Regions from separate parts of the Thermostichus sp. OS-CIW-31 genome, predicted to be linked through region 1. Evidence: riboswitches for the same ligand, from Rfam matches in the RefSeq annotation. Region 1 holds a riboswitch; each other region holds the start of a gene.

Region 1 (7,765 bases):
GGCGACAGCGGGGCTATCAGGTGGACTACCGCTGGAATATGGACGAGCCTCAGCCTCCCTCTTGACCTTCCAGCCCACTGTAAGGTTTAGCATCCTTTCAGTGGCATTGGGGGGGTTTTCCAAGATGCAGGTTGTTTTGACAGTGCCCAAGCTGGCCTGTGCGGCTTGCGTGGACACCATTGCGCAAGCGGTGCGGCAACTGGATCCCCAGGCCCAGGTGGAAGGGGATCCCAAAACCAAACAGGTGCGGATTACTTCTGGGCGGTCTGTGAGCGATTTGCGGCAGGCCCTCACCCAGGTGGGATATCCCCCGGCCTAGTCAATTTTGGGCCGGGAACGGTCGGGCGTCTGTTTTGAATTTCTGTACAGATGGCTGCCTTCGCCCTGCCCAGGGTGGAGAGTAGCTGTCGTTTCATCAACAAGGTGTTGCCATGTCTGCCCATAAAGGGTCATCGGGTGCACTATCGGCCTCTGCGCCTTCTCCTGAGGGCACTTGGCAGTTGGCCCTGCAAGGGATGAGCTGTGCCTCCTGCGCCCGCAGCATCGAACAGGCCCTCACTCAGGTGCAGGGAGTATCCTCCGGATCCGTGAATTTTGCCAGTGAGCAGGCCACCGTCAAAGGGGATCCCCGGCTGGTGGATCCGCAGGCGCTGATTCGGGCGGTGGAGCGGGCGGGGTATCGGGCGCGCCTTATCCAGGAGGATTGGCAGCTGGACGATCCGACAGACCCAGAGCGGATCGCCCAACGGGCCGCAGAACGGGAATTGAAGCTGAAGGTGGCGATGGGGGTGGGCATCAGCACGGTGCTGGTGATCGGATCCCTGCCGATGATGCTGGGAATGGAAATCCCGGGCTTTCCCATGTGGCTGCACAATCCTGGGTTGCAGTTGCTGCTGACGGCTCCGGTGCAGTTTTGGGTGGGCAGGCATTTTTACCGGGGAGCCTGGGCTGCTTGGCAACGGCGTTCAGCGGATATGAACACGCTGGTGGCCTTGGGGACGAGCGCGGCTTTTTTCTATTCTGTTTTCCCAACGGTTTTCCCCGACTATTTTCACCGGCAAGGACTGCACCCGGATGTCTATTATGAGGTGTCGGCGGTGGTCACCACCCTGATTCTGGTGGGCAAGTGGATGGAGCAACGGGCTAAGGGGCAAACCTCCGAAGCCATTCGCAAGCTGATCGGGCTGCAACCGAAAACGGCAAGGGTAATTCGCCATGGGGTGGAGCAGGATATTCCGATTCGGGAAGTGCAGGTGGGGGATCGGATCCGAGTGCGCCCCGGAGAGAAGGTGCCGGTGGATGGGGTCATTCTAGAGGGATCCTCCACCCTCGACGAGTCCATGGTGACCGGCGAGAGCCTGCCTGTACTCAAGTCGGCGGGGGATGAGGTGATTGGGGCAACGCTGAATCAGACGGGCAGCTTTGTGATGGAGGCGCGGCGGGTGGGCAAAGACACGGTTCTGGCCCAGATCGTGCGCCTGGTGCAGGAAGCCCAGGGATCCAAAGCTCCGATTCAACAGTTGGCGGATCGGGTCACCTCCTGGTTTGTGCCGGCGGTGATTGGGGTGGCAGTTCTAACTTTTGTGCTCTGGTGGGTGCTGGCCGATAACCCGACACTGGCCTTGGTGAACACAATTGGGGTGCTGATCATCGCCTGCCCTTGCGCGCTGGGGTTGGCGACCCCCACCTCGATCCTGGTGGCCACGGGACGAGGGGCAGAATTGGGGATCCTGGTGAAAAGTGCCGACAGCCTGGAATTGGCCCACCACTTGCGCACGGTGGTCTTGGACAAAACTGGCACCCTGACTGAAGGTCGCCCTACCGTCACCGATATTTGGGCTAATGGCTCCTCTCCCCTGACGGTGTTGCGCCTGGCAGCGGCAGTGGAGCGGCACTCGGAACACCCTTTGGCCCAGGCGGTGGTGCAGAAAGCCGAAGCCGAAAAAATTGTGATCCCTCCTGCCTGGCACTTTCAGGCAAGGGTAGGCAGTGGGGCAGAGGCTTGGGTGGAAGATCAGTGGATTCGCATCGGTCGGCTGAGCTGGCTACAGGAGATGGGGATCCCTTGTGATCCCTCTTGGTCAGAGCGGGTTCAGACCTGGGAAAGCCAGGGCAAAACGGTGATCGGCGTAGCCCAATCCCAGAGCCTGGCGGGGCTGTTGGCCATTGCCGATCCGCTCAAACCCACCTCTCCTGAGGCAGTGCAACACCTGCAACAGATGGGCCTAGAGGTGATCCTGCTAACCGGGGATAACCCCACCACGGCCCAAGCGGTTGCTCGGCAAGCAGGCATTCAGCGGGTAATTGCCCAAGTCCGTCCGGATCAGAAGGCAGCTTACATACGCAGCCTAAGACAACCTCGACACCGGGTGGCGATGGTGGGAGATGGCATTAACGATGCTCCGGCTCTGGCAGAAGCCGATGTGGGGATCGCCATCGGTACGGGTACGGATGTGGCGATGGCCGCCAGCGATATAACCCTCATGTCGGGGGATCTGCGGGGAGTCGCCACAGCCATTCAACTCAGCCGGGCTACCCTCAACAACATCCGCCAAAACCTCTTCTTCGCCTTTATCTACAACACGCTCGGGATCCCGATTGCTGCTGGGGCGCTCTATCCCTTCACAGGCTGGCTGCTCAACCCCATGCTGGCCGGGGCGGCAATGGCCCTGAGTTCCATTTCGGTGGTCGCCAATGCCCTGCGCCTGCGACACTTTCAGCCCCCCAAACCAGCGGGCCGGCGTTAGGCCCTCTCCCAGGGGCAAGGGGGATTAGCGCGGCAACAGTTTTGCTGCCCTTTGAGCATGAGTCTGCCGTACCGCTCATGTCTCGGGGCTATCTTCTGGCAGACAAGAACATCCCCCCCGGGAGCTTGGTGAATGGCAAGAGGCAAGCTAACTTAAAAAGCTCAGGCAGACTGGGGAAAGCGCGGTGCAAGTCCGCCACTGTGACGCAACTGTGATGGGATCCCTCCCTCAGCCAGAACACCCACCTGCCGTTGTCCTGTACCCCTTGCGATTCACAAGGAACGGAGTTTTTTGTGTTGAATACCCTCAGTGTTTCCCCTCCGCTTGCGGTTGGGCAGTCTCCTGTTGTCCCCCTGCCCCTGTTGCTCATCGGCCACGGATCCCGCGACCCTGAAGGGCGGCAAGCCTTTCTGGAGTTGGCCCAAGTCTACCAATCCCTCACTCCCCATCGACCGGTGATCCCTTGTTTTCTGGAGCTGACGGAGCCGAGTATCGCCCAAGGGATCCAGCAGTGTATTGCCCAAGGGTGGCAAGAGATTGTGGTCCTGCCGCTGCTGTTGTTTGGGGCCCGCCACAACAAGTTCGATGTGACGATGGAACTGGATCGCCTGCAGGCCCTCTATCCCCAGTTGCGCATTCGTTACGGTGGGCCGCTGGGGATCCGCATCGAGATCCTGCAACTGCTGCGAGACCGATTGGCTGCTCTGATAGCTGCCCAACCGCGGCGGATCCCAGAGGCAGAAACCGTGCTCCTATTTGTGGGTCGCGGCTCCAGCGATCCTGAGGCCAATGCCGAAGCCTGTAAACTGGCTCGGCTGCTTTGGGAAGGATCCGGGTTTGCCGCTGTGGAGACCTGCTTTATCGGCATTACCCATCCCCGCCTGCCTGTGGGGTTGGAGCGGGCCTCGTCCTGGCATCCGCGTCGGGTGATCGTGCTGCCCTACTTTCTGTTTACGGGGGTGTTGGTGAAAAAAATCGAGGCGGCAGTGGAACAACAACGACAACGACAGTCGGAAATCGACTGGCTCATGCTGCCGGAATTGGGCCTTGTGGATACGGTGCTGCACAGCCTGCAGCAACTGGAGCAGGAAGCCCTGCAGGGCCAAACCCAAATGAACTGCCACCTGTGCAAGTTTCGCCTGGCCGTGAGCGCAGAGGTCAGAGCTGGGCATACCCATCACCATCCTCACGAGCATCATCACCACCATCACGGGCACGGATCCCATCACCATCCTCATTCCCACCCTCACCACGACCACGGCCATACCCACGCAGCGGCTGGGGATCCCTGGGCCCAATTAGAGGGCTACCACCAACGGGCATGGCAGGTGCCCTGAGAGGGAAACAGAGGCTGCTGGCGGGATAAACTGAGTGCAGACAGGCCATTTTTGAACCTGGTTTTCCCGCTCTAGCGATTGTGATAACGAAAAGCCAATGACGATGTTTTCCCGCTCCTCTTGGGTCTCGGGTGCCGCTGCTGCGGGGAGCGGGATTTTCGTCTTCGCTCTGGTGGTGGGGCTGCTGGATCAGATCCTGCCCACCCTGCCCAAGGTTTCCCTCTCCCTGGCCGGGATCCCTGGGATCCTGGCTGCCGCTGGGGCCTCCTATGGGGCCTGGCGGGTGGTTCAGATGGGTCTGCAGTCGGGCTCCTGGACTGATTTTCGGGCCTCGCTGGTAGCGGCTCTGTCTCCCTTTGATCCCGCCGATTATGGCGGCAACCCTCGGCAACCCGAGGAGGATTCTCTCCCTTTGCAGTCGGTTGACGAGGATCCTCAAACCCAGATCCGCGATCGACAAATTCTTGATCAAGCTGAGCAGCAGACGGAAACTGAAACCGAAGTAAGCGAACACACTCAAGTAAGACTGCAGGGCAAGCAGCACCAGGATCAAGCTTCGCAGGCCAAGGCCCAACAGTTGCAGCCCCTACAAGAATTGTCATCACCTTCTTCCCCAAGCCCTGAGTCGGCAAAACCCACACCAGAGCCAGAGCTCAACCAAAAACTTCGCCAACTCCAGATGCAGGTCGCCACTCTGAAAATAGAACTGGAACTCCAAGAAATCCAACTGCAGCAGTTGGAGGTGAGGCGGACTCGGCTTCAGCAGCAGAAGCAGAAACTCAAGCACGTTCTGCGTCGCACGGCGTCCGAAAATCAAAGGCTGCGCTTCTTACAGGAGCAAAAAGCCCGGCAACTGGAGCAAACTCAACAGGAGCTGCAAGCTTTGCGGGAGTCCTACCGCGCCTTGCAAGTTCTACAGGAAATAGGCTTCACCCTAACCCAAAACCTATCTCACAAAATAGCCGAAACGGAACCCTCTAAGCCCTCCGGCTAGCCGAAGTCTCAACTCACCCGTTTCAGGACAAATACACTCCCCTCGCTGCCCCGGCCCATCCGCAAATCTTCATCCAAATAGGTGATATCCAGCCAGCCCGTTGGCTCGCGGCGGCGAATATCGATTTGAATAGCCGGGATCCGCTCCGGAGCCCGCTCGAGCAAATAGAGAAAACTCTCGATCTCGTAGCTCATCAAAGCTTGGGATCCGAGCACCAATCGCTCGAAAATCACCCTCACCCGGCGCTCAGATTCGGGGTAAAAGCGTGCCGATACCGCCAAGATTCCCCGTGGCACCCAAGCCCCCAGCCAGCCGGATCCCTGGATCTCCGCCACGTTGAAGACCCGTCCAGCCTTGGCCCGAATACACTGGTAGATCTCGCCGGTGGTCAAAAAAGGCAACTGTGCCAGCCGCAGCAGAGCTGTGCTCGTGGTAAATAGGGTGAGCCAGTTCCCCTCCAACCCTTCAGGAGCCGATGTTGGCTTGGGGGTGGGGTTGAGCGCTTCTAGGGCGGCAATCTGAGACAGGATCTGGGCTTGCTGCTCAGGGGAAACTTTCCGGCCCCGGTCGGTCGCCTCCAGTAGGTGCAGCAGAGCCGATTTTTGCTGAGCCAGGGCCTCAGACATGGGCACACTCCGAAGGCACTGACCCTATTTTAGAGAACGCGGGATCCCTCTGCCCTTAACCGTCTTCTCCCACCAGTTTCAGGTTCAGATCTGCCACCTGCTCATACCCCAGCCCGGCCCGCACCACCAGCGGCTCGGATCCGGTCAAATTGATTACCGTAGAGACCTTGGCCCGGCGGGGGGCATCGTCATCCAGCACCAGATCCACCTGTTTTTCCAACTGCCGCATCTCTTCAGCCGCAAAGATCCCACCCTCATCCCAGGGGTCGCTCTCCCACTCCCAGGCTTGCCCAGAACTTAAGTCCAGGGATCCGACGGGATCCCCCCCCAGCTTGGCAGAGGTGGAGACAATTGGATTGCCCAACTCTTCCAGCAAAGCCTGACAAATGGCCGAGTCGGGCACGCGGATGCCGGTGGTTTTCCGTTTGGGCTCCATCACCAACTTGGGCACCAGCTTGGTGGCCGGCAACAGAAACGTAAACGGGCCGGGGATCAGCCGCCGCATCAGCCGATAGGCCGAATCGGTTACCTGGGCATAGTGGGCAATGCGTGAGAGAGAAGGGCACAAAAAGGTAAGAGGCTTGTCGTTGGAGAGCTGCTTGATACGGCGTACCCGCTCCACTGCTTGTTTGTGGGTCACATCGCAGCCAATGGCATAGACTGTATCGGTGGGGTAAAGCATCACTGCCCCCTCCCGCAAAGCCGCCGCAATCCGCCGGATGGAACGGGTCTGGGGCTGTTGAGGATGCAGCTTAAAATACTCGGCCATCGGGCAGGTGGAAAGAGGTCAAGACTCGGAGCAGCTCCCCCCCAAAGGGTTTTCCACAAGAGGGCGGGGGGTCGGTGGCACCGACACCGGCAGGGATCCCTGAGATTCGGGCCAGTCCTTCAGTTGTTGCATCAGGGCTTGGATGTGCAGACGGGGCAGATAGGGCCAGTCGCCCGCTTCTTCCAAATCTTGAAGCACCCGATACAGAGCTTGACGGGTATTGGGCAAAGACTCCCGAAAGGCACCTTCCAGGATCGCGCGGTGCAACTCCTCCAGCAGCCGCAGGAGCATCAGCAGCTCCACACACGCTCCCGCCCTCGCCTGAGCCGCCTGTTCAACGGCCAACATGATCTGACGCAAATCCGGTGGCAGATCCTCCGCCGAGATATACATAGCCACTCGTCTCTGGGTTCTGGGAAGGCAGGGGCTTTCCTATTCTAAGATTCTTCCGCCGTGGGACTGGATGGCTCCCACAAGATCCAACTGCGCAGACTGTTGGGATCCCCGACCCAGGCACTGCCACACCCGCTGCAAGAGGGCATCCAGCCCCTGCTTGGCAATCGCAGAAATGGTCACCACCGAAGTGCCGGCAGCAGCAGACAGCCTCTGGGCGCGCTCGGCAACCTGCTGGGGATCCAGAACATCGATCTTGTTCAAAACTAGGATTTGTGGCTTATCGATTAACCCGTGGCCGTAGGCGCGCAGCTCCTGCTGAATGATCTGGTAATCCTTGACGGGATCCGCCGCCGTGCCATCCACCAAATGAATCAGTACCCTGGTACGCTCCACATGGCGCAAAAACTCGTGGCCCAGCCCCACCCCCAAGTGCGCCCCCTCGATCAACCCCGGAATATCGGCAAACACCACCCCATCTCCCGATGGATGGGGCACCACCCCCAAATTGGGCTGCAGCGTGGTGAAGGGGTAGTCAGCAATCTTGGGCCGGGCAGAGGAGACCACCGAAATCAGAGTGGACTTGCCCGCATTGGGCAGGCCGACAATGCCCACCTCGGCAATCAACTTCAGCTCCAGGCGCAGGCGCACCCGTTCTCCCGCTTCGCCCTTGGTGAATTGGCGGGGGGCGCGATTGTGGTTGCTCAAAAAATGGGCATTGCCTAAGCCGCCTTTGCCCCCACGGGCTACCAGCAATTGATCCCCTTTGCCCACCAGATCGCCCAACAATTCCCCCGTCTCCGCATTGAACACCACAGTACCGCAGGGCACCCGCACCAGCCGATCCGCACCACTGGCCCCGCTGCGATGGTTGGGCCCCCCTTTGGCCCCGTGTTCCG
Region 2 (7,765 bases), on a different contig from region 1:
CCTTGATATAGTCATAGGTTTCTGTCCAAGCAAAGGGTGTGAGAAGAGGCAAAGACGATCTCAATGTCTTGGCCAAGGATTCAGCAGTGAGTTAGACAGCTAAAAGTCAGCCTCAAGTCGCTCTAAAATTGGCCCCTTAAATTAAGCCGAACGGTGCGACCCACTCCGGGGTAGCCGGGGAAAACCTCATATTGCTCATCCAGCAGGTTATCAACCCCCACTTCTAGAGCGAGATTTTCTGCTACCGGGATCCCTCCCCGCAGAGCCAGGTTGGTGTAGCCGGGCAGAGATTGGGTATTGGCGTTGTTGGTAAAGAAAGTGCCAATGTGATGCAGGAAAACTGAGGCATACCGATCCTCTGCATCGCGGTAGCTCAGGCCCAGGTTGAAGCTGTCTGCTCCCACGAAGGCTAGCTGTTTGCCAACCGCTTTGGGATCCAGCGCCGAGCGGATGATGGGATCGTTCAGGGTGTAGTTGGCAAAAAGAGTCCAGTTTTCCCCCAATCGCAAATCCAGGGCTGCTTCCAAGCCCGTGTATTCCACGAGCTCAATGTTTTCGTAGGTTCCCCTGCGCGGGCCAGTGCTGACAAAGGTAATGCCATCGCGGATGCGGTTATGGGCAAAGGTCAAGCGCAGTAGGCCAAAATCTCCCAAAGCCTGATCCAGGCCAATGTCAAAACTCTCTCCCCGCTCCGGTCGCAAATTGGGGTTGCCGTCGACTTCAAAAAAGCCGCGCAGCCGAAAGAACAGGTTTGAGATCAAGGGGGTGCGAAAGCTGCCGGCATAATTGGCCCTCAGGGTGGTGCCTTCTGCCAAAACCCAGCGGATCCCTGCGGCAGGAGAGGTGGCCGAACCGTTGACCAGATTGCTCGAATCTTGGCGAACACCTAAGTTGAGATAAAAGTTGGGCTGTGGCCTGTAATCCAGGCGGGCGAAGAATGCCCCCTGATTCACAGTATTGTCATAGTTGACGTTGGTGGATCCCCTGGCAAAGGAGAAGGTGGTGTTGCGAGCTGAAATGGATCGGTAGTCTGCTCCTAGAGTAAGCTCCAGGTTTTCAGCAGCCTTCCAGGTGTATTGCAGTTGGGATCCCCACCCCGTTCGCAGGATCTCATCCCGGGATCCCTGGCTTTGTGGGGCGCTGAAGCGATAGTTGAGGTCGTCAAAAAATACCCTGGCTTGCAGGGATCCCCTCTCTTGATCCCACAGCCAACTGAGATCTAACAGCAGGTCGTTGGTGTTTTGCCCTGCATCGGGGGAGGGAAACTCGGTGCTGCCGGGCACCTGAAACGCTTTATTGAGATAAAGGGCATTTCCTGTTAGGACCTGGCCTTCTGCCAGTTGCCAGGTGAGTTTGGCTTGTAGGTTGTGGTACTCCACTGCCGAGTTCTCCCGCCTGCCTGCTTTGCCCAAACGCCTAATTTCAAAAGGAAAGTCGTTGTTGCTCTGCAGACGGCGATAGCTGACCACCCAGCCCAGATCCTGCACCTGGCCGCGGTTCTGGATCCCTTGCTCATTGAGGCCGTAGCTGCCGATAGCCGCTTCCAGCACGGTCTCGGATCCCGGCTTTGGCTCCAGGGTTACGATGTTGATGACCCCGCCAACGGCATCGGAGCCGTATAAGGTGGAGCCCCCACCTGGAGAGATCTCAATACGCTCGACCACATCTGTAGTGATCTGAGACAGATCGAACCCGCCAAAAAAGCCCAGGTCGTTAATGGGGCGGCCATCCAACAGCACCAACACCTGGGCCGTTCGTCCTCCCCGCATAAACTGGGAGCTAAGGGCTCCCAACTGGGTTCCCGCCGTGCCGTCGCTGAGGATCCCGGGCAGGTAGCGCAGGGCCTCCTGAACGGTTCTTGCCCCTTGCTCTCGAATTTGCTGGCGGGTAATGACGTAAACCGGGCGGGAAGAATCCCGCAGCAAACCAGGACGGCGAAAAGGTGTGGTGACGGGTTGATTTAAAATCTCGGCGCTAACACCGGTTTCCAAAACCTCTTGAGCTGAGGGCGGGGAAGCTGCCGGCTGCGCCCACGCTGGGATCCCCAAAACAAGACCCCCCAGCGCCAGGCTGAGACCTAGAATGGGATTCATTTTCTTTCTTGAAGCTCCTGATTCCGTGCGACGCGGAAGAAATGCGAGCCAGAACCGCAGGCGGGCATCCTGACTGAGGGCATGGGTCTAGCCCAAGCCCATCACAGTTGCGGCACAGCGCCGGATTTGCACCGGACTTTCCCCTTTACATGCCCTGGCTGATCCCCAGGACAACCTGTCGGTACAGCTTTCTCTGCGATTGCTCCGAAAAAGCCGTGCTAGGCATCATACATCCCCTGCTCTGGAGTTCCTATCCTGCCAGGGGGGATGTCATCTCCAGGGGTGAACAGGATCCCAACGGCAATCCCAGGGCTTTGGATGGGCCACATCCCACCAACTTAGAAAACCTGGGCCAGACTTCTTCTTTGCTTTGTAAGCAGTTAAAGAGTAGCCCACTACTATTCCAGATCCTGAGGCCCAGGGATCCCTTAGCCTTTTAGAGAACAGAGCATGACTCTAGTCAATAATAAGCTCAACCATACTGAAAATAATGTATAATATGCTCAGTACGGATTACTACCAGTTGATCTTTCTGTTTACTTTCGAGTCTGCCAACATGGTAGCCAAAGCAAAGCAGAAAATTGGTAGTAAGACGACACGGAAACTGCGCTTTGGGTATTCTACTCAAAGCTTTGCGGGATACCGCCATTCTGGTTGGAAACAAACAGAATGCTATCGCTGCATAGTTGAACAGTGATGTTCAGCAGTGTTCAGCGTAAATGTATCAGATACGCTGAGACTTCACAAGACCCACAGCTTTTGGGAAAGCAAGATGGGGACGCTGGCCTAGCCGTCATGGGCGGGATCCGTATGAATTTAGTACCCAACCGGATAGAAAAGAGGGGCTTTTTCGATTTCTGGCAAAGCCGTTGCCTGGTGGGCTGGATCCGGCTCAACTTGGCTGGGAGAGGCAATCGGCACCTCGATCATCCGATCCGGTACCAGCGGCACCATTTCGGAGCGGTCGGCAATTTCCCGCAGAGAATTGGCAATGGATTCTTGAGTCAGCAGAAACTGTCGTTCGTTGCGCTGCATCTGCTGCCACACCTGGTAACGCTGGCTCCACCGGCTTTGGGTATGCACAGTCCAACTGTAAAGGCTCAACACTGAAACCCCGGAGAGGATAGCCATCCCTGTGGAGATTTGCTTCCACCAGCCTAGGTGTTCTGCCCAAGCCGAATGTTGGCTGCGAGGATGGGCTGATTTCAACTTCAAATTCAAAGGTTGGGTGCGGCTGGCCTGAACTGTACCGGAGAGGGGTCGGCTCAGAGCAGAAGGCTGTCTGTGGCGACGAGGGCTTTTGGGACGATCAAGACCTGCGTTCAAAGGCTGGCTAACCATAGGGCTTAACCTCACACACACCAAGGGATCCGACGGTGCAGGACTGCCGGTTCCGCTTCACCCTAGTTCCCCGCGCCCCCCAACAGCAACCCCCTTCTCCCGATTCCCGGCCTCAGCAGGACAGCTGTCCGCTTCACGGTAGCCGATCTCTTGAGAGCGGGAGAACCAACCTAAACCTACATCTGACTGCTGCGGGCAGCCACTCGCAGTTTGGCAGAGCGGGCCCGTGGATTGCGTTGCCGTTCCAGTTCGGAAGGGGACAAGGGCTTGGGGGTGAGCACCTGCCAACGGGGATCCCTGCGAAAGGCCCATTTCACCAGGCGATCTTCAAGGCTATGGAAGCTGATTACGGCCAACCTGCCGCCGGGTTTCAACCAAGTGGGGGCTTGGGCCAGCAAGGTTTCTAAAGCCTCCAGTTCTCGGTTCACGGCAATGCGCAACGCCTGAAAGACGCGGGTGGCCGGGTGGATGCGGCCTCGCCGAGCTGCCGGAGGTACCGCCTGCCAAACCACCTGGGCCAACTGGGTAGTTGTGGCGAGGGGACGAGCCTGCTCGATGTGATGGGCAATGCGGCGGGCAAATCGCTCTTCGCCGTAACGGGTGAAAATCTCGATCAACTCTTCGACCGGGCGATGATTAACCCAATCGGCAGCGGTTTCCTGAGCGGCACTGGGATCCATGCGCATATCCAGCGGCCCCTCTCCGCGAAAGCTAAATCCCCGCTCAGGGCAGTCCAGTTGCGGCGAACTCACCCCCAAGTCGGCCACGATGCCATCGAAGGGGATCCCCTGCCCCTGCTCATCCCGAAAGCCGTGCTGCTGCAGATCGAAATCGGCAAAATTGAGGTGCCACAGTTGGATGCGACTACTGGGGATCCCTTCTGCTGCAAAACGCGCTTGCGCCGCCTGCAGAGCCGCCGGATCCCGATCCAACCCCACCACTCGGGCAGCTCCCCCCCGCAGCAGCGCCAAGCTGTGCCCACCCCCTCCCAACGTCACATCCAGAAAAGTGCCGCCCCCCTGGGGTTGCAGGTAGGCCATCACCTCCTCGGTCAAAACAGAGTCGTGTTGATACACCTCGCCAAGCACGGTTTGCGGGGGTTCTATTTCTGCTGCTACAAAGTTCAGTATCTGCAAAAAAAAGGCCGAGGCCAGGCCCCGACCGAGGAATCCATGTTGTTAAGGTGATCCTCTGGGAAAAGAGGGGTTGCCGTCAAAAGACAGGCTGTCTTGGGATCCCCGGCAAAATCTCTGGGGCGCGAGTCCCGCTCTGAGTATGATGAGACTGCTCCTGCTTTTGCCAAGTCTGCCGTCAGGGTTGCTGTGTTGACTCACTCTTCTGCTACTGATATCTTGACCCTCTCGCCGGCCAAGGGCCTGCGCGGCCAAGTGAGCATCCCCGGCGACAAGTCCATTTCCCACCGCGCCCTGATGCTGGGATCCCTGGCCGAAGGAGAAACCACCATCCAAGGGCTGTTGCTGGGAGAGGATCCCCGCAGTACGGCAGCCTGTTTTCGGGCGCTGGGGGCAGATATTTCGGAGCTTAACAGCGAGTGTGTTCGCATTCGGGGGGTTGGCCTGGGCCGGCTGCAAGAACCGGCAGACGTGTTGGATGCAGGTAACTCCGGCACCACCTTGCGCCTGATGCTGGGGATCCTGGCTGGCCAGGCCGGGCGCTTTTTTGCCGTCACCGGCGATCGCTCCCTGCGCTCGCGGCCCATGGGACGGGTGGTAGAACCGCTGCGGCAGATGGGGGCCAGCATTTGGGGACGGGCCGGTGGGACGTTGGCACCTTTGGCCGTACAAGGGGGATCCCTCAAGGGCATTCACCATCGCTCCCCGGTGGCTTCGGCGCAGGTGAAATCCTGCCTCTTGCTGGCGGGTCTGCTGGCGGAAGGCACCACCCAAGTCACCGAGCCGGCTCTCTCTCGGGACCACTCGGAACGGATGTTGCGGGCCTTCGGGGCCAACATTCAGGTGGATCCGGAAACAAAAACCGTGGCCGTGGTGGGGGGATCCCGCCTGGTGGGCCAGAGAGTTCAGGTGCCGGGGGATATCAGCTCGGCAGCCTTTTGGCTGGTGGCCGCCTCCATTGTGCCCGAGAGCGAATTGCTGCTAAGGGATGTGGGCCTCAACCCCACCCGTACCGGTGCGCTGCAGGTGTTGCAGGAGATGGGGGCCGATATTCAAATTGAAAACTGCCGGGAAATGGCCGGCGAGCCCCTGGGAGATCTGCGGGTGCGTTCGGCCCGCTTGCGCGGCTGCACCATCGCCGGCGATCTCATCCCCACCCTGATCGACGAGATCCCGGTTTTGGCGGTGGCGGCGGCCTTTGCCGAGGGGATCACCGTGATTCGCGATGCCGCAGAGCTGCGGGTCAAAGAAAGCGACCGTCTGGCTGCCATAGCCCAAGAGCTGAGCCGCATGGGAGCCCAGGTCACTGAATATCCTGATGGCCTGGAAATCAAGGGAGGGATCCCTCTTCACGGGGCCGAGGTCGACAGCCACGAGGATCACCGCATCGCCATGAGCCTGATGGTGGCAGCTCTAGGAGCGCAGGGATCCACCCTCCTCAGGGGAGCCGACTGTGCCCGCATCTCCTACCCCGACTTCATTCCCACCCTGCAACGATTGACTGCTTCCCCCCTGGAGTCTTGAGAGGGCCCATCTTTAACTTTGCCGCCTCTGCTCCTATGTCGACCTGCCCCAGCCCGCCCGGCCCTATCGCCATCGAACATCTCTGCTTCCGGGTTCCTCCCGGTGGGCAAGCAGCCTTTCTTGAGCAAGACGAGCGGGTTTGGGGATCCGCCCTGCGCCGGCATCCGGGTTTTCTGGGCAAAGAAGTTTGGCTGGATCAAGAGGATCCCGAACTTGTCCACCTCATCCTCCGCTGGGCCAGCCGTGCTGACTGGAAGGCCTTTCCCTCCGAGCAAGTGGAGGCATTGGATCGGCAAATGCGGCCTTTTTATGTGCGCTTGGAACAGGCCAAAGAATACCAGCTCTGGCAGCCCGGCCCTTCTGCAGGGACAGGAAAGCAGGATTAAGGGATCCCTTCAGTCTCAAAACCTACCTCAGAGCCCACCGAGTCAGCCCTGGGGGATCCTGCCACCCGCTCCTGCTCCACCAGCTCCCGCAAACTGGGCATGGTCACGGCCAAAGCTCCTTCTCGCCGCTGCAGCCCCGCTTCAAAACTCTCAGGGGTGACAATGCCGCCGGAAATGAGCATCTTAAAAGCGTCTTCCACCGGCATGAACACTTCCACCACCTGGTCTTCCGGCACAATGGCGTACCAGCCCGTCGTTGGATTGGGGGTGGTGGGCACAAACAGGCCAAGGGAGCGCTGCGGCCCATCGGGCCGAATGGGAGTTTGAATGGTGCCCGTCACAAAGGCCAGCGCCCAAGCTCCTGGTCGGGGATATTCCACCAGCACCACCCGCCGAAAGCGCTGATTGTTGGGGGCAAACAAAACACTGACCAATTGCTTCAAGGTCTTGTACACCAGCCCCGCCACCGGAATCGCATGGAGCAACTGTTCGCTGAGATTGAGCAGCCACTGGCCGACAATGTTGCGGGCCATGAAGCCAATCAACAGGATGAGCACAATCGGCGTCAACAGGCCCACCGCCAGATCGATGAGGTTGATCAAGATCGGGTGCAAACCCTGGATGGGATTGAACTGCTTCGGAATGCTGGTCAGAAAGCCAATGCTCCAGGTGGCCACCTCCACCGTCAGCCAAATGGTAGTTGCCAGAGGGATCACCACCAGCAACCCCGCCACGAAGTAGTTCTTAAGATGCTGTTTCCATTGTGAAACCATGGTGAGGTCGTTCCGTCAAGTCAACCGAGTGGATGCACCGAACCTTTGCAAGTGGAGCTTGCAGATGGCAATCATGATACCTGCCTTCTGCATTGCCCTCATGGGGGGCAGCCGCAACTTGCTCGAAAAAGAAACCGGGCTGCCAAAAAGCGCAGAGCCCCAAACTTTCATCAGGCCGATAATGCTATCTTAGGTCGATATAAAATTTTGTAAAGGCAGGGATCCCGTCCCGAGGCGTTGTGGCCAAGCCCCTGGATGGTTTGTGTTTCTGCTGGGTGTAGCGTGGGAGGCCCTATGTCAGAGTCAGATTGGCTAGAGCATACCTGTCAGGTGGAGGTGCCTGTTCCCATTGAGCAGGTATGGGATTTGTGGGCCAACCTCACCCTCATGCCCCGTTGGATGAAGTGGATCCGCTCGGTGGAATTGCTGGATCAGGAGCTGTCCCGGTGGACACTGGATACCCGCGGCCTCACCTTCAGTTGGATCTCCCGCACCCACACGGTGGTGAAACACCA
Region 3 (7,765 bases), on a different contig from region 1:
CAGGCCCGTGGGCATGTTGAGGCACGATACCCAAGGTGATAAGGCGGTTGACAAAAGTACTTTGGGGTTTTTGCAGCCGCAGCTCCACCGTATGAGTGTCGATAGCTACTGCTTCCTTTAGGGCGGTTAGGTCGACCAGACCACCACTCCGAGCTGCTTGGTTAAAGGTGTAAGCCACGTCCGCTGCTGTGACAGGTTTTCCATCGGAGAAGACTGCATCCTTTCGTAGGGTTACCGTCCAGGTTAGGCCATCTTGGCTGACAGTGTAGCCAGTCGCCAGGTCGTTTACAATCTCAAGGTTCTCGTCCCGCCGCAGCAGAGTGCTTTGGAACAAAGGCGAACCGTAACGTCCCCAGCCCAGGGTGGGATCAAATCCTTCTTCCCTTTCCCCTCCAATGGCCAGCACGATTTGATCGCTGGATCCTGCTAGCTTTGGATCGAAAGCTGTCCGCTCAGCAGCATTCTGAGCGCATCCAGCCCACATCTGGCTCAGCAAGAAGAGGCCCACAGACCACACAGTTACTTTTAAGCTTGATGCCATAGAAACCCCGATCTGTCGCTTTTTCAGCAAAGCAAAAAGGAGCAAACCCCCTTGCCTCCTGGACAAGACTTATGGCAGCTAAGCTATCACTGCCTTATCTTGAGAGCAATGCAGGGGGGGAGGATGCTTAGAGGATTCCGATGACTTCCTGCAAGACCGCTGGGTGAAAGGTGAGGTCTGGTAGCTCCAAAGGCTGCTGGCTTGGTGATGATTGAAGCACTCTACTCCCGTCTCTGAACTCCGTGATACGATGTAGCTCAGCTATCGGTTCTGACGGGGATCAGCCGCCAGAGGAAACGGGGAAAGAGCAGTGAGAATCTGCCGCTGTCCCGCAGCTGTGATCCGGTTTAGGAGAAGTTCTGCAGCAAATCTCTAGAGTCATTCGCTGCCGATCCAGATCTTGTCCCCCAAAACCGTGTCAGTCAGAATGCCCGCCGATGGTTTTTCTAAACTTCACAACATCTGCGAGGTACAGATGGTAACTGTCTTGGCTTTAGCTCGTTTCTGCTTTCGTTATCCTGAGCATTTTCCCGGCGTTGCTCCCACAAGCTTTCGGTACTCCTCAGCAGTAGAAATAAGTCCAAGAACCCAAGCAAGACTCTGAGCCAGTTGGCCGGGAGAGAGTAAATTTTGGGTGCTGTTGCACCAAGATCTATCAAGATCTACAGCCCGCCTACGCGAAGGAAAGAGTGAGATGTCAGGCTTCCTGACTTCAATTGGTGGCTGGCAAGTAGCCACTGCGATCGCTGGCTGCGTTGAGTATCTTTTTTGCGCAAAAGGCAGTGTTTTGTTGGGGTTCCAGAGGCAAGAGAGGAACAGCCGGTTTCTTCCTTGGCGGGCGGGATCCCAGTTGAGGGCGAATTGAACGCAGGAAAATTAGAAAACTCAGTATTTGGGATGGCACACAACATGACTGCACAAACCATGACATTGGGGTATGCCCGCATGGGCAAGCGCCGCGAGCTCAAAAAAGCTTTGGAAGGCTTTTGGAGTGGTGCCCTAGGGTCAGAGGCTCTGCTGGCTACCTTTTGGGATTTGGAGACTCAAGCCTGGCAGACTCAGCTACAAGCTGGGATTGATCACATTGCGGTAGGGGATCAGACTCTCTACGACCATGTACTGGACTGGGCCACCTGGCTGGGGCTGATCCCCTCTCGGTTCCGAGGCCTGTCGGGTTTAGACCGCTACTTTGCCATGGCGCGGGGGCGGGAGGGCCTGCCGGCTTTGGAAATGACCAAGTGGTTTGACACCAACTACCACTACTTGGTACCCGAAATTGAGCCGGAAGCCGATCCCAGTCCTAACTTTGGGGATTTTTTGGAAAGAGTTCGGCGGGCCCAAGGGATCCTAGGGGAGCGCACCAGCCCCGTTGTCCTCAGTCCAGTGACTTTGCTCTGCCTTAGCCAGCGATCTGGGGATCTGCGGGCGGACTTGGAAAAGCTCCTTCCTCTGTACCGGGATCTCCTCCAGGAGTTAAAACAGCTGGGGATCCCAGAAGTCCAGATTCACGATCCCATTTTGGTTACCAGCCAGGGAAGTGGCCTGCGGGAAGCTGTGGAAATGAGCTACCGCCAGTTGGCAACCGCCGGGATCCCTGTCCACTTGGTCACCTACTTCGATGACCTGGGGGAGACTTACCCCTGGGTGGTGCAACTGCCGGTGGCCGGCATTAGCCTTGACTTTACCCGTGGCCACACCCTGGATCTGGTAAGAACCTATGGCTTTCCGGCTGACCAGATCCTAGGTGCTGGCGTAGTGGACGCTCGGAATGTCTGGAAGGTTCAGCCTGAGACCGTCTTGGCCAGCCTGCGGGAGCTGCAGGGGGTAGCTCCCAACCTACGGGTGCAGCCTTCCGCTTCGTTGCAATTTGTGCCCCACGACGCTGCTCTGGAAGCCCAGTTGCCGGAACCCCTCAGAAATGTCCTCAGCTTTGCCGAACAGAAGCTGGCCGAAGTAGCTCTCCTGGCGCGAGCCCTCAACGGCGAAGACACTGCTGCCCAGCAGGCGGAAATCCAGCAGCAATGGCAGAGCTTTGCGCAGTTTAGCCCCCCCAACCCCCAAGTGCGCCAGGCTTTGGCCAACCTCAAGCTCCAGGACTTCGAGCGATTCCTGCCCTACGAGCAGCGCCTAAGTCGGCAGGTTCAGCTACCACCTTTGCCCACCACCACCATTGGCTCCTTCCCCCAAACTCCAGAGGTGCGGCAGTGGCGAGCTAAGTACAAAAGAGGGGAGGTTTCGCAGGCGGAGTACGAAGCAGCCATTGACGCTGAGATTGCCAAGTGCATCCGCATTCAAGAAGAGATTGGCCTGGATGTGTTGGTGCATGGGGAATTTGAGCGCACCGACATGGTGGAGTACTTTGCCCAGAAGCTGGAAGGCTTTGCCTTCACTGAACACGGCTGGGTGCAGAGTTACGGCAGCCGCTGCGTGCGCCCTCCCATTCTCTACGGCGACGTGGTTCGCCCCCAACCCATGACAGTGCGGGAATTCCAAGTAGCCCAGTCCCACACCCAAAAGCCGGTGAAAGGCATGCTCACGGGGCCAGTGACTATGCTCAACTGGTCCTTTCCCCGTGTTGATATTCCCCGGCGGGAGCAGGCTTTGCAGATTGCCCTGGCCTTGAGAGCCGAAGTGGCAGATCTGGAAGCGGCTGGAGCGGTGATGGTGCAAGTGGATGAGCCGGCACTGCGGGAGGGGCTACCTCTGAAAAAAGAACGCTGGCCAGAATACCTCAGCTGGGCAGTGGATGCCTTTCGCCTAGCTACCGGCGGGGCCAAGCCGGAAACCCAGATTCACACCCACATGTGCTACTCAGAGTTTGGGGACATCATCGAGCACATTGAGCGGCTGGATGCCGACGTGCTTTCCATTGAAAACAGCCGCAGCAACAACAAAACCCTGCTGCAAATTGCCCAGGCTGGGTATCGTCACCAGGTGGGCAACGGCGTTTACGATGTCCACAGCCCTGCGGTGCCGAGCGTTGAGCAAATCCTGCAGCAGCTGCGCACAGGACTGGCCCACTTGCCTGTGGAGCAAACTTGGGTTAATCCCGATTGTGGCCTCAAGACCCGCCGCTGGGAGGAGGTGATCCCCGCACTGAAAAATATGGTGGCTGCCGCTCATCAGCTAGGGGAGGAGCTTCTGGAAACCCAACCTGAGGGTCTGCGCGAGTAAGGCCCACGACCCGCTGATGTAACTGGTCGGGCTGGCTTGACAAGTCGCCGCGGGCGGTGCCGCTGTTGTGCTGATGCGGCTGGCTTAGGGCCTACGGTCTGCTGATGCAACCGGCAAAGCTGCTCTCCGGGATCTCAAAAAGCTTGTGAAGAGCAAAGTAGGGATCCCGGTAGCCCCTCAGCGCAGATCATACAGGCGCCCTCCCTCCATGCGCACCACCCGGTGGCCGGCCCGCTCCACCAGATAGGGGTCATGGCTGGTCATGATGACGGTCACCCCAAAGGAATTGAGCCGCTCCAAAATCTGGAGAACCAAGAGGGAGTTTTCCGGATCTAGGTTTCCTGTTGGCTCGTCCGCCAGCAGCAACACCGGCATGTTGACAATGGCCCGGGCCAGGCTGAGGCGCTGCTGTTCTCCCCCCGAAAGCTCATGGGGAAAGTGATCTCGCTTTTCGGTCAGCCCCACCATCTTCAAGGTCGGCCCGATGCGACGGCGGATTTCTGCGGGGGATAGCCCTTGGGCGCGCAGCACAAAGGCCACATTTTCCGCCAGGGTGCGGTTGGCCAAAAGGCGATAGTCTTGGAAGACCACCCCTAAGCGCCGCCGCAACATAGCCAGAGGACGAGGTGGGATGCGATAGGGTCGCCGCCGCCCTTCAGAAGAAAAGAGACAGACTTGATCGACGATGACCGTGCCCTCGGTGGCCTGTTCCGCCCCGTAGAGTAGCCGCAGCAGGGTGGACTTGCCCGCCCCGGAGACCCCAGTTACGAACACAAACTCGCCGCGGCGCACCTCCAAGTTCACATCCTGAAAAATTAAGTTGCCGTTGGGAAAGACCTTGCTCACGCCCCGCAAGGACACCATGCTGGCCGGGGCTTGCAGGGATCCGGATTGGGTGCTGCTGTAAAAGCCCAGGGTGGCCTCTGGATGGGCTGGGGCAGGGGGATGAGGGGTCGGAGCCGTACCCGCCCAACGGTGTAAGCGAGGAGGATAGCCGATGTGCTGACCGATCACCATAGTAAGCGCCTAGACAGAGGAGGGAGAGAGCGCCGGCAGACTAGGGGCGCAAACGAGAAGAGGGATCCCACAGCACTCGCCAGACAAAGCTGGGCAGAGCTAACATGCGTCGCCAGCGCCAGGGTTCCTGATAGAGACGATACAACCATTCCAGGTGATGGTCACGCCACCAACGGGGCGCTCGCCGTTTTTGGCCGGCCCAAATGTCCAAGCTGCCCCCCACCCCCATCCAGATGGCTTGGGGCAAAAGGGGACGCCACTTTTGGATCCACAGCTCCTGCCGCGGGGATCCCAGCCCCACCCACACCAGTTGCGGTCGAAATTCCTGGAGAGCTTGCAGAAGCTCTTTTTCTTCGTTGCCAGAAAAGTAGCCGTGGTAGCCCCAAATGGTCAAACCAGAAAACTGGGCTTGCCAATGTCGAACCGCTGCCCGGTTGACTTCCGGCCTTCCCCCCACCAGGGCCAAGCGCCACCCCCGTTCTGCCGCCAACGGGATCAGGGCCTCTGCCAGCTCGATCCCCGGCACCCGCTGGACGCGGATCCCTTGCCGTCGCAAAGCCCACACCACCCCAATGCCATCGGGGATCACCAGCTCTGCTGCCTGCAGCACCTGGGCAAAGGCCAGATCCCGCTGCGCCTGCATGATCATTTCCGGGTTGCAGGTAACCACCTGAGCGCCCTGACTCTCCCGAATACGCGCCTCAATCCAGGTGGCGTAGCTCTGTAGGCTGGCCTCCGGCAGAGCAATGTGTAAGTTCACGCCCAGAATCGAATGGATGGCTAACGACACTACCGACCGAACGCTTGTCCCCAGTGAAATCCAACTTTCAAAATAGCCCAGCCCAAAAGCTGAGCACACAATCCAAATCTTTTCCCCCAGGCATCCGCCGTGGCATCAGCGGCGTATTCCCATCAGACCAGGCCGAGAGGGAATTGCCCGACCCAGAGCAAGTCCCTGAAGGTTGGTTGCCATCTTTCGAGACAGGAGACTTAAGATGAAAACTTCGAAGACTCCCTTCGCTCTGCCTCAATTGGCCGCCGAATGGGATCCCAGCCCTGCAACTTCCCGCCGCAGCTTGTTGTTGGCTGGTTTGCTGGCGGGCGTAGGTGGAGCAATTGGATTGCGCAGCCTGCCCGGTGCCGCTCAGTCCAACACTGCCGACATCGCCATTCTCAACGCCGCCATCGACTTGGAACAGCAGGCGATCTGGGCCTACAAAACCGCTGCCGGCAAGTTGAGCAACACCGAGGTGGGCAAGATCGTGTTGGAAGTGGCCACCAAGAACGTAAACTACCCGGCTCCGACCGCTAAGCGGTACGGAGCGGGCTTTCAGTAGCCCTGAGCCTGCTCTGCTCTACCAGAGAACAAAACAGGCCCGAACCTCTAGGCTGGTTTACGACAGCCCCCAAAAGCGCAATCACATTCGCACCATTCAAATCCGCATCTCCTTCCCATCCACAGTGCCCACACTTGAACGACTTGCCACTGCGGTAGGACTTGCCCTGCTCAGGGTGGATGTGTAAGCACCGGTGACAGGTCTGCGACGTGTAAGCAGGCGGCACAAGAATCAGAGAAACCCCTGCAGCCCTCGCCTTGTATTCCAGAAACTGACGTAGTTGGTAGAACGCCCAACTGTTGGCCCTGCGCCGTTCGGCTTTGCTGCGTGGCTGTTGATTGACCCTTTCCCGAATCCCTGTCAAGTCTTCCAGAGCAATAGCGCTGTTTGTCGCCTTTGCCCTAGAGACAATAGCTTTGGAGATGCGATGATTGACCCACGCCTGAAAGCGTCTCTCCTTGCCAGACAGCCGTTGCAACAGTTGACGGCATCTGCGCCGCGAACTGCGTGTGCCCTTACTGGCTTTGCGTTGGAGTGCCGCCCTCAATCGAGAGTAGTGGTCTCGGACTCGGTTCAACTGCTGTCCATTCCAATTGTCCCCGTCTGATGTATGGGCAATATCCGTCCTCCCCAAGTCCACCCCCAGCACTCTACCCGTGCGTTGCGGTGGGCATGGTTCCGTTTCCACACAGATTTGAATGGAGTAGGAACCGTCTTTGCGCTTGACCAGAGTGGCAGATTTGGGATTGGAGCCTGCCAACTGTTCTCTCTGGTAGCGGCCAATCGCCAGCTCAAAGCGCTCCCGACCCTCCACCGTGGTCAGCGACACCGTCCAGTCTTTCTCGCGAAACGAAAAGATACGGGCATCGTAGGTCGCAAAGCCTCTCTTGAACGCTTTGACCGGACGGTTTTTCTGTCGGGCAACTTTACGGGCACCGGCCAGCCGTCTGCAGACCTGCTGAGCCAAGTTACTGGACAAGCCAAACCGAGCGCGAATCTGGTAATAGCAAAGGGACTGGAGTTTGACTGCGTTGACTACTTTTTCTGGTGTGTTTTGGTTGACCCAGTTCAACGCCTGCACAAAGGCATCCATTGTCGCATCCAACTTTGCGGCTTGCGACTGGGACACCTTGAGCTTGCAGGAGACGGTCAGGACTTGGGTCATGGTTCTATCATAACTTCCGCATTCCTCCCGACACTGACCCTACGGGTACAGTGCGGGGCTCCTGCGATTTCTAGCTGATCTGACTTTGGGGTCTTATCCAGGCGCACTCGCCAAACTCCACCTCCCACGGCCACTTCATCCCCAGGGCGCAGCTTGCGTCCCCGCCGGGTTTCCACCTCACCATTCACCCGCACTTGCCCCGCTTGGATGAGCTGCTTGGCCTGCCCGCCGGTGGGAACAACCCCCGCCAGCTTGAGGAATTGATCCAGCTTGATTACAGGATCCGCCGCCGGCTGGGGATCCCTTTGAGCAGTCTCCGCCATCACTTCACCCAAAAGGTTTTGACATTTACAAATTCCAGGATCCCTTCCCGGCTCAGTTCCCGTCCATACCCTGAGCGTTTGATGCCGCCGAAGGGAAGGCGCGGGTCGGACTTGACCATGCCATTGATGAACACGGATCCCGCCTCCAGCTCCTCCAGCAGGCGCTCTTGTTCCTCTGGATCGGTTGTCCAGGCGCTGGCGCCCAGGC

The links. A riboswitch is a leader RNA that binds a small molecule or an ion and turns the genes downstream of it on or off. The one in region 1 is predicted to bind cobalamin.
Region 2: linked by a shared signal. The riboswitch ahead of ACVWY9_RS06500 (TonB-dependent receptor plug domain-containing protein) and the one ahead of ACVWY9_RS13165 (sirohydrochlorin chelatase) in region 1 are both predicted to bind cobalamin.
Region 3: linked by a shared signal. The riboswitch ahead of metE (5-methyltetrahydropteroyltriglutamate--homocysteine S-methyltransferase) and the one ahead of ACVWY9_RS13165 (sirohydrochlorin chelatase) in region 1 are both predicted to bind cobalamin.

What each region holds. Positions count from the first base shown of each region.
Region 1 covers NZ_JBSSDA010000029.1:14,445-22,209, forward strand. Annotated here, with positions in the region: gene ACVWY9_RS13150 (DUF5340 domain-containing protein) at 1-65, shown strand, start outside; gene ACVWY9_RS13155 (heavy-metal-associated domain-containing protein) at 125-319, shown strand; gene ACVWY9_RS13160 (heavy metal translocating P-type ATPase) at 432-2,747, shown strand; cobalamin riboswitch at 2,875-3,010, shown strand; gene ACVWY9_RS13165 (sirohydrochlorin chelatase) at 3,041-4,084, shown strand; gene ACVWY9_RS13170 (hypothetical protein) at 4,182-5,078, shown strand; gene ACVWY9_RS13175 (PAP/fibrillin family protein) at 5,087-5,704, opposite strand; gene ACVWY9_RS13180 (L-threonylcarbamoyladenylate synthase) at 5,760-6,473, opposite strand; gene ACVWY9_RS13185 (hypothetical protein) at 6,492-6,866, opposite strand; gene obgE (GTPase ObgE) at 6,906-7,765, opposite strand, start outside.
Region 2 covers NZ_JBSSDA010000008.1:54,181-61,945, forward strand. Annotated here, with positions in the region: gene ACVWY9_RS06500 (TonB-dependent receptor plug domain-containing protein) at 123-2,093, opposite strand; cobalamin riboswitch at 2,136-2,288, opposite strand; gene ACVWY9_RS06505 (hypothetical protein) at 2,910-3,434, opposite strand; gene rsmH (16S rRNA (cytosine(1402)-N(4))-methyltransferase RsmH) at 3,611-4,522, opposite strand; gene aroA (3-phosphoshikimate 1-carboxyvinyltransferase) at 4,757-6,091, shown strand; gene ACVWY9_RS06520 (TIGR03792 family protein) at 6,127-6,477, shown strand; gene ACVWY9_RS06525 (DUF502 domain-containing protein) at 6,474-7,250, opposite strand; gene ACVWY9_RS06530 (SRPBCC family protein) at 7,545-7,765, shown strand, end outside.
Region 3 covers NZ_JBSSDA010000011.1:26,708-34,472, forward strand. Annotated here, with positions in the region: gene ACVWY9_RS08045 (ABC transporter substrate-binding protein) at 1-541, opposite strand, end outside; cobalamin riboswitch at 790-994, shown strand; gene metE (5-methyltetrahydropteroyltriglutamate--homocysteine S-methyltransferase) at 1,451-3,715, shown strand; gene ACVWY9_RS08055 (cell division ATP-binding protein FtsE) at 3,893-4,579, opposite strand; gene ACVWY9_RS08060 (WecB/TagA/CpsF family glycosyltransferase) at 4,773-5,522, opposite strand; gene ACVWY9_RS08065 (hypothetical protein) at 5,728-6,069, shown strand; gene ACVWY9_RS08070 (RNA-guided endonuclease InsQ/TnpB family protein) at 6,041-7,234, opposite strand; gene ACVWY9_RS08075 (RNA-binding S4 domain-containing protein) at 7,231-7,557, opposite strand; gene ACVWY9_RS08080 (NAD-dependent succinate-semialdehyde dehydrogenase) at 7,557-7,765, opposite strand, start outside.